2 regions of the Streptomyces sp. NPDC093097 genome follow, and region 1 is predicted to be linked to the other one. Evidence: predicted binding sites of a transcription regulator. Region 1 holds the regulator's gene; the other holds the start of a gene.
What was found. The regulator HrcA, encoded in region 1, represses chaperone genes, less so after heat shock. The targets are predictions, from matches to a motif close to TTNGCACTCNGNNNNNCNGAGTGCNAA.
Positions count from the first base shown of each region.

Region 2: groL (chaperonin GroEL) is a predicted target of HrcA. The motif match lies at 1,519-1,545, and genes of this name have one in related genera.

Region 1 is NZ_JBIVOW010000003.1:220,199-225,649, reverse strand. Features, by position in the region: gene hemW (radical SAM family heme chaperone HemW) at 1-586, shown strand, start outside; gene ACIQE0_RS06445 (DUF1876 domain-containing protein) at 798-1,073, opposite strand; gene ACIQE0_RS06440 (DUF3097 domain-containing protein) at 1,166-2,008, opposite strand; gene ACIQE0_RS06435 (MBL fold metallo-hydrolase) at 2,153-2,887, opposite strand; gene hrcA (heat-inducible transcriptional repressor HrcA) at 3,208-4,224, shown strand; gene dnaJ (molecular chaperone DnaJ) at 4,225-5,361, shown strand.
Region 2 is NZ_JBIVOW010000002.1:434,961-440,411, forward strand. Features, by position in the region: gene groL (chaperonin GroEL) at 1-1,394, opposite strand, end outside; gene ACIQE0_RS04850 (cold-shock protein) at 1,825-2,028, opposite strand; gene ACIQE0_RS04855 (MoaD/ThiS family protein) at 2,491-2,769, opposite strand; gene thrC (threonine synthase) at 2,823-4,097, opposite strand; SAM riboswitch class I at 4,116-4,271, opposite strand; gene ACIQE0_RS04865 (glucosyl-3-phosphoglycerate synthase) at 4,448-5,410, shown strand.

The DNA.
Region 1 (5,451 bases):
CGGCGCCGGCCCGGACCACATCTCCGCCTACGCCCTGATCGTCGAGGAGGGCACCCAGCTGGCCCGCCGGATCCGCCGCGGCGAGATCCCGATGACCGACGACGATGTGCACGCCGACCGCTACCTGATCGCCGAGGAGCGCCTCACCGCCGCCGGCTTCTCCTGGTACGAGGTCTCCAACTGGGCCACCACCGAGGCCGCCCGCTGCCGCCACAACGAGCTGTACTGGACCGGCGCCGACTGGTGGGGCGCCGGCCCCGGCGCGCACAGCCACGTCGGCGGCATCCGCTGGTGGAACGTCAAGCACCCCGCCGCCTACGCCCAGGCCCTGACCGAGGGCCGCTCGCCGGGCGCCGGCCGTGAGGTGCTGGCCGACGAGGACCGCCGCGTCGAGCGGATCCTCCTCGAACTCCGGCTCGCCGCCGGCTGCCCGCTCTCCCTCCTCGCCCCCGCGGGCGCCCGCGCCGCCGCCCGCGCACTGGCCGACGGCCTCCTGGAGCCCGGCCCGTACGAGGCCGGACGGGCGGTGCTGACGCTCCGCGGCCGACTGCTCGCGGACGCCGTGGTCCGCGACCTGGTGGACTGACGGGGCCGACGAGACCGACGGGACCGGCCGGGGCCGACGGGACCGCCGGGAGGGAAGGGACCGCCGGGAGGGAAGGGACCGCCGGGACCGGTGGGGCCGACTCCTGACCAACGACCTGCCCCGCAGCCCCGCAACTCCGCAGCCCCGCAACGCCCCCCGCGCCTCAACACCCCATAAACACCGAGGACTTCAACGCGACGTCAGCGCGACGTCAATGCGTCAGCGGCCGGGACGACCGCCCCGACGCCGTGTCGATCTCGTCATGGGCCTTGGTCAGCAGCTGCATCGCCAGGTCGTTGAGGGCTCTTGCCCCCGCGACCTCCTCGCCGACCCGGGGCTGGTTCCCGTCAGCGGGGTGGCGGCTGGCGTAACCATGGGACCGCACCTCGGTCCCGTCCGGCAGCCGTACCAGTGCGGCGGCCCGGGTGCGGTGGGTGTCCTCCTCGAATTCCATCTCGACATGCCATCCGACAGCGGTCTTCAACATGGCGGTCACCTCCGGGGTCGCTGCTACCAGAGTGCGCTCACCACCGGCCCCGCGCACGGTGTGCACCGGGGCCCGGGCCGCCCCGGAGGCCGTCAGCGGCCGTCCTCCGCCTCCGGCGCCGTCACGAAGTCGATCAGCTCTTCCACCCGCCCCAGCAGGGCCGGCTCCAGGTCCCGGTAGGACCGCACGCGGGACAGGATCCGCTGCCAGGCCGCGCCGGTGTTCTCCGGCCAGCCCAGCGCCCGGCACACCCCGGTCTTCCAGTCCTGGCCCCGGGGGACCTCCGGCCACGCCGCGATGCCCACCGAGGACGGCTTCACCGCCTGCCACACGTCGATGTACGGATGGCCGACGACCAGCACGTCCGCGTCCGTCACCGACGCGGCGATCCGGGACTCCTTGGAGCCGGGGACGAGATGGTCCACCAGGACGCCGAGGCGGGCGTCCGGACCGGGGGAGAACGCCTCGACGATCGCCGGGAGGTCGTCGACGCCCTCCAGGTACTCCACGACGACGCCCTCGATCCGCAGGTCGTCGCCCCAGACGCGCTCCACCAACTCGGCGTCGTGCCGGCCCTCCACATAGATGCGGCCGGCCCGGGCGACCCGGGCGCGGGCCCCGGGGACCGCGATCGAGCCGGAGGCGGTGCGCGCCGGACCGCTCGCCGCCGGCCGGGCCGGCGGCCGTACCAGGGTGACGGTCCGCCCCTCCAGGAGGAAGCCGCGCGGCGCCATCGGGAACACCCGGTGCTTGCCGAAGCGGTCTTCCAGGGTCACCGTCGCTCCCTCGGCGGTCTTCTCGCAGCGGATGACGGCACCGCAGTAGCCCGTCGCCACCTCCTCCACGACCAGCCCGGGATCGGCCGGCACCTCGGGCACCGGCTTCGGCTTCTTCCAGGGGGGAGTGAGGTCGGGGCTGTAGTGCCTGCTGTGCATGCGGGTCTGCTTCCCTACGGGTCGGCGGTTCGGCGGGATACGGGTCTACGGGGCACGGGCCACGGGACGGGCCCACAGGGCGCGGGCGGGCCGGGCCGCCCATGGGGACGGCGGCGGCCGGTGGTCAGGGCAACGGGCCGCGCCTCAGGGGGAGTTCGGCCCGAAGCGGGCGGCCAGGGCGTCGCGCTGGGCGCGGACGAAACCGGCGTCGACCACCGCGCCGTGGCCCGGTACATAAAGGGCGTCCTCGCCGCCCAGTGCCAGCAGCCGGTCCAGCGCGGCGGGCCACCGCCGGGGCAGCGCGTCCGGGCCGGCCTGCGGTTCGCCGGACTCCTCGACCAGGTCGCCGCAGAAGACGATCTCCCGTTCACCGGCCCGCCCGGGCACCAGGACGGCCAGGTCGTGGGCGGTGTGGCCGGGGCCGATGCCGGCCAGCAGCGCCGTCCGGTCCCCGAGGTCGACGGTCAGCCGGTCGTGCACCTCGTGGTGCGGGGCGACCAGCAGGTCCGCGGCCTCCTCGGCGGCGTCGGGGTCCACGCCGTGCCGGACCGCGTCGTGCCGCAGCACGTCCTTGCTCTGCCGGAGGAGTTCGCCCACCCCCGCCGCGCCGTACACCGTCACGCCGGCGAAGGCCGCGGTGCCCAGTACGTGGTCGAAGTGCGGGTGGGTGAGCGCGACATGTGTCACATCGCGGCCCAGCACCCCGCGGATCGTGCGGCGCAGCTCCGCCCCGGCGGCGAGGGTCGGCCCGGTGTCGACGAGCAACACCCCCTCGGAACCGGCGATCACGCCGATCGTCTCGTCCCAGCCGGGCATCCGGCGCCGGACGACCCCGGTGCCGAGCTGCTCCCAGCCGGCCTCTTCCCATGTGGTGCGCATGGCAGGACGCTAGCGCCCTCGCGATAGCGTTGCCCGGCGCCCGGCGGAAACGGCCGTTCCGCACAGTCCGCGGCGGTCCGGTTCCGCCGCATTTCGGGGTCCGGGCCAGGGTTCGCGCAAGGGATGTCCGGGGGATCGGCGGGGGAAGTCCCGGGGTCGGCCCGGGGTCGGATCCGGCGGCTGTGGGTAAGCCCTCAGTACGCCCGCCCTTGCCGCATCCGCGCTGCCCGGCCGTACACTGGCTCCGGGTCTGGCACTCGGGCCAGGTGAGTGCCAGGAAAGAGACGACGCGGCGGGACAAGCCGACTGGAGGTGGCGAAATGCTCAGTGAACGCAGGCTCGAGGTGCTGCGCGCCATCGTCCAGGACTACGTCGGGACGGAGGAGCCGGTCGGCTCCAAGGCCCTCACCGAGCGCCACAAGCTGGGCGTCTCCCCGGCCACCGTCCGCAACGACATGGCGGCCCTGGAAGAAGAGGGCTTCATCGCCCAGCCGCACACCAGCGCCGGGCGCATCCCGACCGACAAGGGCTACCGCCTCTTCGTCGACCGGCTGGCCGGCGTCAAGCCGCTGTCCGTCCCCGAGCGGCGGGCGATCCAGAATTTCCTGGACGGCGCCGTCGACCTGGACGACGTGGTGGGCCGCACGGTGCGGCTGCTGGCGCAGCTGACCCGGCAGGTGGCCGTGGTGCAGTACCCGTCCCTGACCAGATCCACGGTCCGGCACGTCGAGCTGCTGGCTCTGGCGCCGGCCCGGCTGATGCTGGTGCTGATCACCGACACCGGGCGGGTCGAGCAGCGGCTGATCGACTGTCAGACGCCGTTCGGCGAGACGTCTTTGGCGGACCTGCGGGCGCGGCTCAACAGCCGGGTCGTCGGCCGCCGTTTCACAGACGTCCCGCAGTTGGTGCAGGATCTTCCGGAATCCTTCGAACAGGACGACCGGGCCACCGTCTCGACAGTACTGTCGGTGCTGCTGGAGACTCTGGTGGAGGAGACCGAAGAGCGGCTGATGATCGGCGGTACCGCCAATCTGACGCGCTTCGGGCATGATTTCCCCCTGACCATCCGGCCGGTGCTGGAAGCCCTTGAGGAGCACGTGGTGCTGCTCAAGCTGCTCGGGGAGGCCAAGGACTCGGGCATGACCGTACGCATCGGGCATGAGAATGCCCACGAGGGTCTGACGTCCACCTCGGTCGTCACCGTCGGATACGGTTCGGGCGACGAGGCCGTCGCGAAATTGGGCGTGGTCGGACCGACCCGCATGGACTACCCCGGAACGATGGGAGCGGTACGCGCAGTGGCACGTTACGTCGGACAGATCCTCGCGGAGTCGTAAGTGGCCACGGATTACTACTCGGTCCTCGGCATCAGCCGTGACGCCTCGCAGGACCAGATCAAGAAGGCCTTCCGCCGGCTGGCGCGCGAGCTCCACCCGGACGTGAACCCGGACCCCAAGACCCAAGAGCGGTTCAAGGAGATCAACGCCGCTTACGAGGTCCTGTCGGACCCGCAGAAGAAGCAGGTCTACGACCTCGGCGGCGACCCCCTCTCGCAGTCCGGCGGAGCCGGCGGCGCGGGCGGCTTCGGCGCGGGCTTCGGGAACTTCTCCGACATCATGGACGCGTTCTTCGGCACGGCCTCGCAGCGCGGCCCGCGCTCGCGGACCCGCCGCGGCCAGGACGCGATGATCCGCCTCGACGTCGAGCTCGGCGAGTCCGCGTTCGGCACCACCAAGGAGATCCAGGTCGACACCGCCGTCGTCTGCACCACGTGCAGCGGCGAGGGTGCGGCGCCGGGCACCTCGGCGCAGACCTGCGACATGTGCCGCGGCCGCGGTGAGGTCTCGCAGGTCACCCGGTCCTTCCTCGGCCAGGTCATGACCTCCCGGCCCTGCCCCCAGTGCCAGGGCTTCGGCACGGTCGTCCCGACGCCGTGCCCCGAGTGCGCGGGCGACGGCCGGATCCGCTCCCGCCGCACCCTCACGGTCAAGATCCCGGCCGGTGTCGACAACGGCACCCGGATCCAACTGGCCGGCGAGGGCGAGGTGGGCCCCGGCGGCGGCCCCGCCGGCGACCTCTACGTCGAGATCCACGAGCTGCCCCACCCGGTGTTCCAGCGCCGCGGTGACGATCTGCACTGCACGGTCACCATCCCGATGACCGCGGCGGCGCTGGGCACCAAGTGCCCGTTGGAGACGCTCGACGGCATGGAGGAGGTCGACGTCCGGCCCGGCACCCAGTCCGGCCAGTCGATCCCGCTGCACGGCCGCGGCGTGACCCATCTGCGCGGCAACGGCCGGGGCGATCTGATCGTCCACGTCGAGGTGCAGACTCCCGGCAAGCTCGACCCCGAGCAGGAGGAGCTGCTGCGCCGACTGGCCAAGCTGCGTGGCGAGGAGCGCCCCCAGGGCCAGTTTCAGCCGGGGCAGCAGGGGTTGTTCTCGCGGTTGAAGGATGCGTTCAACGGGCGGTAGGCGTGGGGCCGGAGGCCCGGGCCGGCCCCCGGGCCGGCTCGGTCGGCCGGGGCCGCAAGGACGGTTCGCGTGCCTTGAGGACGCCTCCGG
Region 2 (5,451 bases), on a different contig from region 1:
TTCTCCACGATGACGCCACCCTCGAGGCCGGCGTTCACGGAGATCTGCTTGAGCGGGGCCTCCAGGGCCAGCTTCACGGCGGCGGCACCGGTGGCCTCGTCGCCGTCCAGCTCCAGCTTCTCGAAGACCGAGGAAGCCTGCAGCAGGGCCACGCCACCACCGGCGACGATGCCCTCCTCGACGGCCGCCTTCGCGTTGCGAACGGCGTCCTCGATGCGGTGCTTGCGCTCCTTGAGCTCGACCTCGGTCGCGGCACCGGCCTTGATGACGGCCACGCCGCCGGCCAGCTTCGCGAGGCGCTCCTGGAGCTTCTCGCGGTCGTAGTCCGAGTCGCTGTTCTCGATCTCGGCGCGGATCTGGTTGACCCGGCCCTGGACCTGCTCGCTGTCGCCGGCACCGTCGACGATGGTGGTCTCGTCCTTGGTGATGACGACCTTGCGGGCGCGGCCGAGCAGGTCGAGACCGGCGTTCTCCAGCTTGAGGCCGACCTCCTCGGAGATGACGGTGCCACCGGTGAGGATGGCGATGTCGCCGAGCATGGCCTTGCGGCGGTCACCGAAGCCGGGGGCCTTGACCGCGACGGACTTGAAGGTGCCGCGGATCTTGTTGACGACCAGGGTCGACAGGGCCTCGCCCTCGACGTCCTCGGCGATGATCAGCAGCGGCTTGCCGGACTGCATGACCTTCTCCAGGAGAGGCAGCAGGTCCTTCACGTTGCCGATCTTGGAGTTGACGATGAGGATGTACGGGTCCTCGAGCGCCGCCTCCATGCGCTCCATGTCGGTCGCGAAGTACGCCGAGATGTAGCCCTTGTCGAAGCGCATACCCTCGGTGAGCTCCAGCTCCAGACCGAAGGTCTGGGACTCCTCGACGGTGATGACGCCTTCCTTGCCGACCTTGTCCATGGCCTCGGCGATCAGCTCGCCGATCTGCGGGTCGGCGGCGGAGATGGACGCGGTGGAGGCGATCTGCTCCTTGGTCTCGATCTCCTTGGCCTGGTCCAGCAGCGCACCGGAGACGGCCTCGACGGCCTTCTCGATGCCGCGCTTGAGGGCCATCGGGTTGGCGCCGGCGGCGACGTTGCGCAGCCCCTCGCGGACCAGCGCCTGGGCCAGGACGGTCGCGGTCGTCGTGCCGTCACCGGCGACGTCGTCCGTCTTCTTCGCGACCTCCTTGACCAGCTCGGCGCCGATCTTCTCGTACGGGTCCTCCAGCTCGATCTCCTTGGCGATGGACACACCATCGTTGGTGATCGTGGGGGCGCCCCACTTCTTCTCAAGGACGACGTTGCGGCCCTTGGGGCCGAGGGTGACCTTGACGGCGTCGGCGAGCTGGTTCATACCGCGCTCAAGGCCGCGCCGCGCCTCCTCGTCGAACGCGATGATCTTGGCCATGTGAAGTGGTCCCTCCGGACTGGGGCTGGAAAACTCGGACCGCGCTGGCGCCCGCGACGGACGGCCTGCCTGCCCGGTGGTTCCTTGCCCCACCTGGCATGCGGGCCTCACCGACCCGGTCCATTCAGCACTCTCACGGGGAGAGTGCTAACGCAATGATTAGCACTCGCACCCACCGAGTGCAAGCGCCTGACGGGCGGGACCGTCACCTCTCCTCGCACGCGCCCGCGCGTGGACGCGCGTGGACGCGCGGGGCGCGCACGCGACGCAGGCCCGGCACCTGCGGGAACCCGCACCACCCCGCACCTCGGCACTTTCGCGCGGGCGCGGGCGAACGGAGGTCCACCGGAGGGGCCTGGGAACAGCAGAAGGCCCGCAACCCCGTACTGGGGATGCGGGCCTTCTTCCAACGATGCAGTCGGCCGCCGCCTCAGGCGGTGACCCGGACCATGTCCGCCTGTGGCCCCTTCTGGCCCTGCGAGATCTCGAACTCGACCCGCTGACCCTCCTCCAGGGTGCGGTACCCGTCCATCTGGATCGCGCTGTAGTGGACGAAAACATCCGCACCACCGTCGACCGCGATGAAGCCGTACCCCTTCTCCGCGTTGAACCACTTGACGGTGCCCTGAGCCATGCCTAACTCCCCTATTACTGGCCCTTGCGCAGGACCGCACTCCGCGGACCCGGGTCAGACCTCACCCCCCGGAAATGGTCCGCGGGGTGTGCGCCGGAACGCGTCGACCGCCGCTGAATGTATCTGGACCGATGCCCAGCGCAACAGGTCAATCGGACGAGAATTCTGGCGGCGAAGAAACGGCCGCATACGCTCAAATGCCGTTATTCCAGGGCAAGTCGGGCCGGGAATAAGCCACACAAACGGCAAACCGCGCACACAACTTGCGCACAAGTCGCCCCGCTCTCATATGCGTTCGGCATGTACGCAGAGATAAACGGAGGGGGATCACCCCAATGGTATCGCCTTTCACAACACGGAATTGCCCCGTCCGTTTCATACGGGCGGGGCAATTTCCGGTCACCACCCCGGCAGAGTTGGCGCAAATTCGATCCGCGCACTCCACACCGGGCGGGCGCGCATTCAGCAGCCTCCGGCCACCGCCGGGATGATCGAGACGCCCGCACCCGAAGGCGTCGGGGTCTCCAGGCCCTGCTCGAAGCGGACGTCGTCGTCGTTGACGTAGACGTTGACGAAGCGGCGGAGCTTGCCGGCGTCGTCGAGCACCCGGGCGGCGATGCCCTGGTGGTTCCTCTCCAGGTCGGCGATCACCTCGGAGAGGTTCGTGCCCTCGGCCGGGACCTCGGCCTTGCCGCCGGTGTACGTGCGCAGGATGGTGGGGATGCGGACCGTGACGCTCATGTTGCTGCCTCCAGGGGCTACGGGGATGGGGGTCGGCAGGGGCAGGGACCGGCTCAACCCGCCAGGCCGGACGCGCGGAACGCGTCCAGGTCCGGCCGGATGGTGGCGGTGGGCCCGGAGGCGACGGCGTCGAGGGTCTTCAGGCCGTCGCCGGTGTTCAGCACCACCGTGGTCAACGACGGGTCCAGGACGCCGTTCTCGATCAGCTTCCTGGTCACGCCGACGGTCACCCCGCCCGCGGTCTCCGCGAAGATGCCCTCCGTACGGGCCAGCAGCTTGATGGCGTCCACGATCTGCGGATCGGTGACGTCCTCGACCGCGCCGCCGGTGCGCCGCGCGATGTCGAGCACATACGGGCCGTCGGCCGGGTTGCCGATCGCCAGCGACTTGGCGATGGTCTGCGGCTTCTGCGGTTTGACGACATCGTGCCCGGCCTTGAAGGCCGCGGAGACCGGCGAGCAGCCCTCGGCCTGGGCGCCGAAGATCCGGTACGGCCGGTCCTCGACCAGACCGAGGGCGATCAGCTCCTTCAGCCCCTTGTCGATCTTGGTGAGCTGGGAGCCGGAGGCGATCGGGATGACCAGCTGGTCCGGCAGCCGCCAGCCCAACTGCTCGCAGATCTCGTACGCCAGCGTCTTGGAGCCCTCGCCGTAGTAGGGGCGGAGGTTGACGTTGACGAAGCCCCAGCCCTCGCCCAGCGGGTCGCCGATGAGCTCGGAGCAGAAGCGGTTGACGTCGTCGTAGTTGCCCTCGATGGCGACCAGGTCGCCGCCGTAGACCGCGGCCATCACGACCTTGCCGGGCTCCAGGTCGTGCGGGATGAAGACGCAGGACTTCAGGCCCGCGCGGCGCGCCGCGGCGCCGACCGCGCCGGCGAGGTTGCCGGTCGAGGAGCAGGAGAGGGTGGTGAAGCCGAAGGCGCGGGCGGCCTCGACGGCGATCGCGACGACCCGGTCCTTGAAGGAGTGGGTGGGGTTGCCGGAGTCGTCCTTGACGTACAGGCCGCCGGTGACGCCCAGCTCGGCGGCGAGCCGGTCGGCCTTGACGAGCTTGGTGAGTCCGGGGTTGAGGTTGGGCTTGTCGGCCACGTCGGCGGGGACGGGCAGCAGCGGCGCATAGCGCCAGATGTTGGGGGGACCGGCCTCGATCCGCTTCTTCAGGTCCTCGGGGTCACCGGTCGGCAGGTCGTAGGCCACTTCGAGCGGTCCGAAACACTCCTGGCACGCGAAGATCGGGCCGAGCGGGAAGCGCTGCCCGCATTCGCGGCAGGAGAGTGCGACGGCGGGTCCGAGAGCGACAGCGGTGGGTTCCGTTGCTTGCACAGCCATGGGAGGCGAGGCCCTTTCTCCTCATCTTCCTCACGACGCATCTCGCCGTGAGACGGATTTGGCACCTTCCCTAGCCGGGAGCCTCGCGCACGCACTGTGCTCGTGCGGCGGAGACCGACTGGAGGGTTGCCGGGGCTTCAACGGGCCGTATCCCTCTGCCCCTCTGGATGAGCGGTATGGCACTGGGACGAGCCCAGGCGTTTGTCGCGCGGCGACCCCGACATGCGACGGGCCTCCGCGTTGTTCAAGACTGTAACGGAAGGCACTGTCCGTTGAGATAGTCGTCCGGTCCGCGAGATGGATCACACGAACGGACCCCGGCCCGGGGCCCACCAAGGAGAGTTGTAGACGTGCTGGAAGAAGTGGAGCGCTGGCTGGCCCGCCGCTCCTGGTCCGCCGCGGACCGCCCGCTGGAGCGGCTGGTGGAGGCCAAACGCCAGAGCGGCCAGACGGTCAGCGTGGTGCTGCCCGCGCTCGACGAGGAGGCGACGGTCGGCGCCATCGTCGCCGCGATCCGCGCCGAGCTGATGACCGGGGAGGTGCCGCTGGTCGACGAGCTGGTGGTGCTGGACTCGGGCTCCACCGACCGCACCTCCGAGGTCGCCGCCGCGGCCGGCGCCCGGGTCGTGCACCGGGACAGCGTGCTGCCCCGGATCCCGGCGCTGCCCGGCAAGGGCGAGGTGCTCTGGCGTTCGCTGCTGGTGACCAGCGGCGACATCGTCTGCTTCGTCGACGCCGATCTGCGGGAGTTCTCCGCCGGCTTCGTCTCGGGGATCGTCGGGCCGCTGCTGACCGACCCGGAGGTCCAGTTCGTCAAGGCGATGTACGACCGGCCGCTGGAGACCGCGGCGGGGCGGTCCGCGGCCGGCCAGGGCGGGCGGGTGACCGAGCTGGTCGCCCGGCCGCTGCTCAACCTCCACTGGCCGCAGCTGGCCGGGTTCGTGCAGCCGCTGGGCGGGGAGTACGCGGCGCGGCGCTCGCTGCTGGAGCGGCTGCCGTTCCCGGTGGGCTACGGGGTGGAGCTGGGGCTGCTGGTGGACGCCCTGCACACCGTCGGGCTGGACGCGCTGGCCCAGGTGGACGTGGGCGTGCGCAAGCACCGCCACCAGGGCGGCCAGGCGCTCGGCCGGATGGCCGCCGCCATCTACCGCACCGCCCAACTCCGGCTGGCCCGCGGCCACTTGGTCCGTCCCCGGCTCACCCAGTTCGAGCGCGGCGAGGACGGCTTCGTACCGCGGACGACCCCGGTGGACACCGAGGAGCGGCCGCCGATGGCCGGAATACCCGAATACGCGGAACGGCGGGCGGCCTGAGGGATGTTCCGTACGTTTGCGCGGATCCCCGGCGGGTTAAT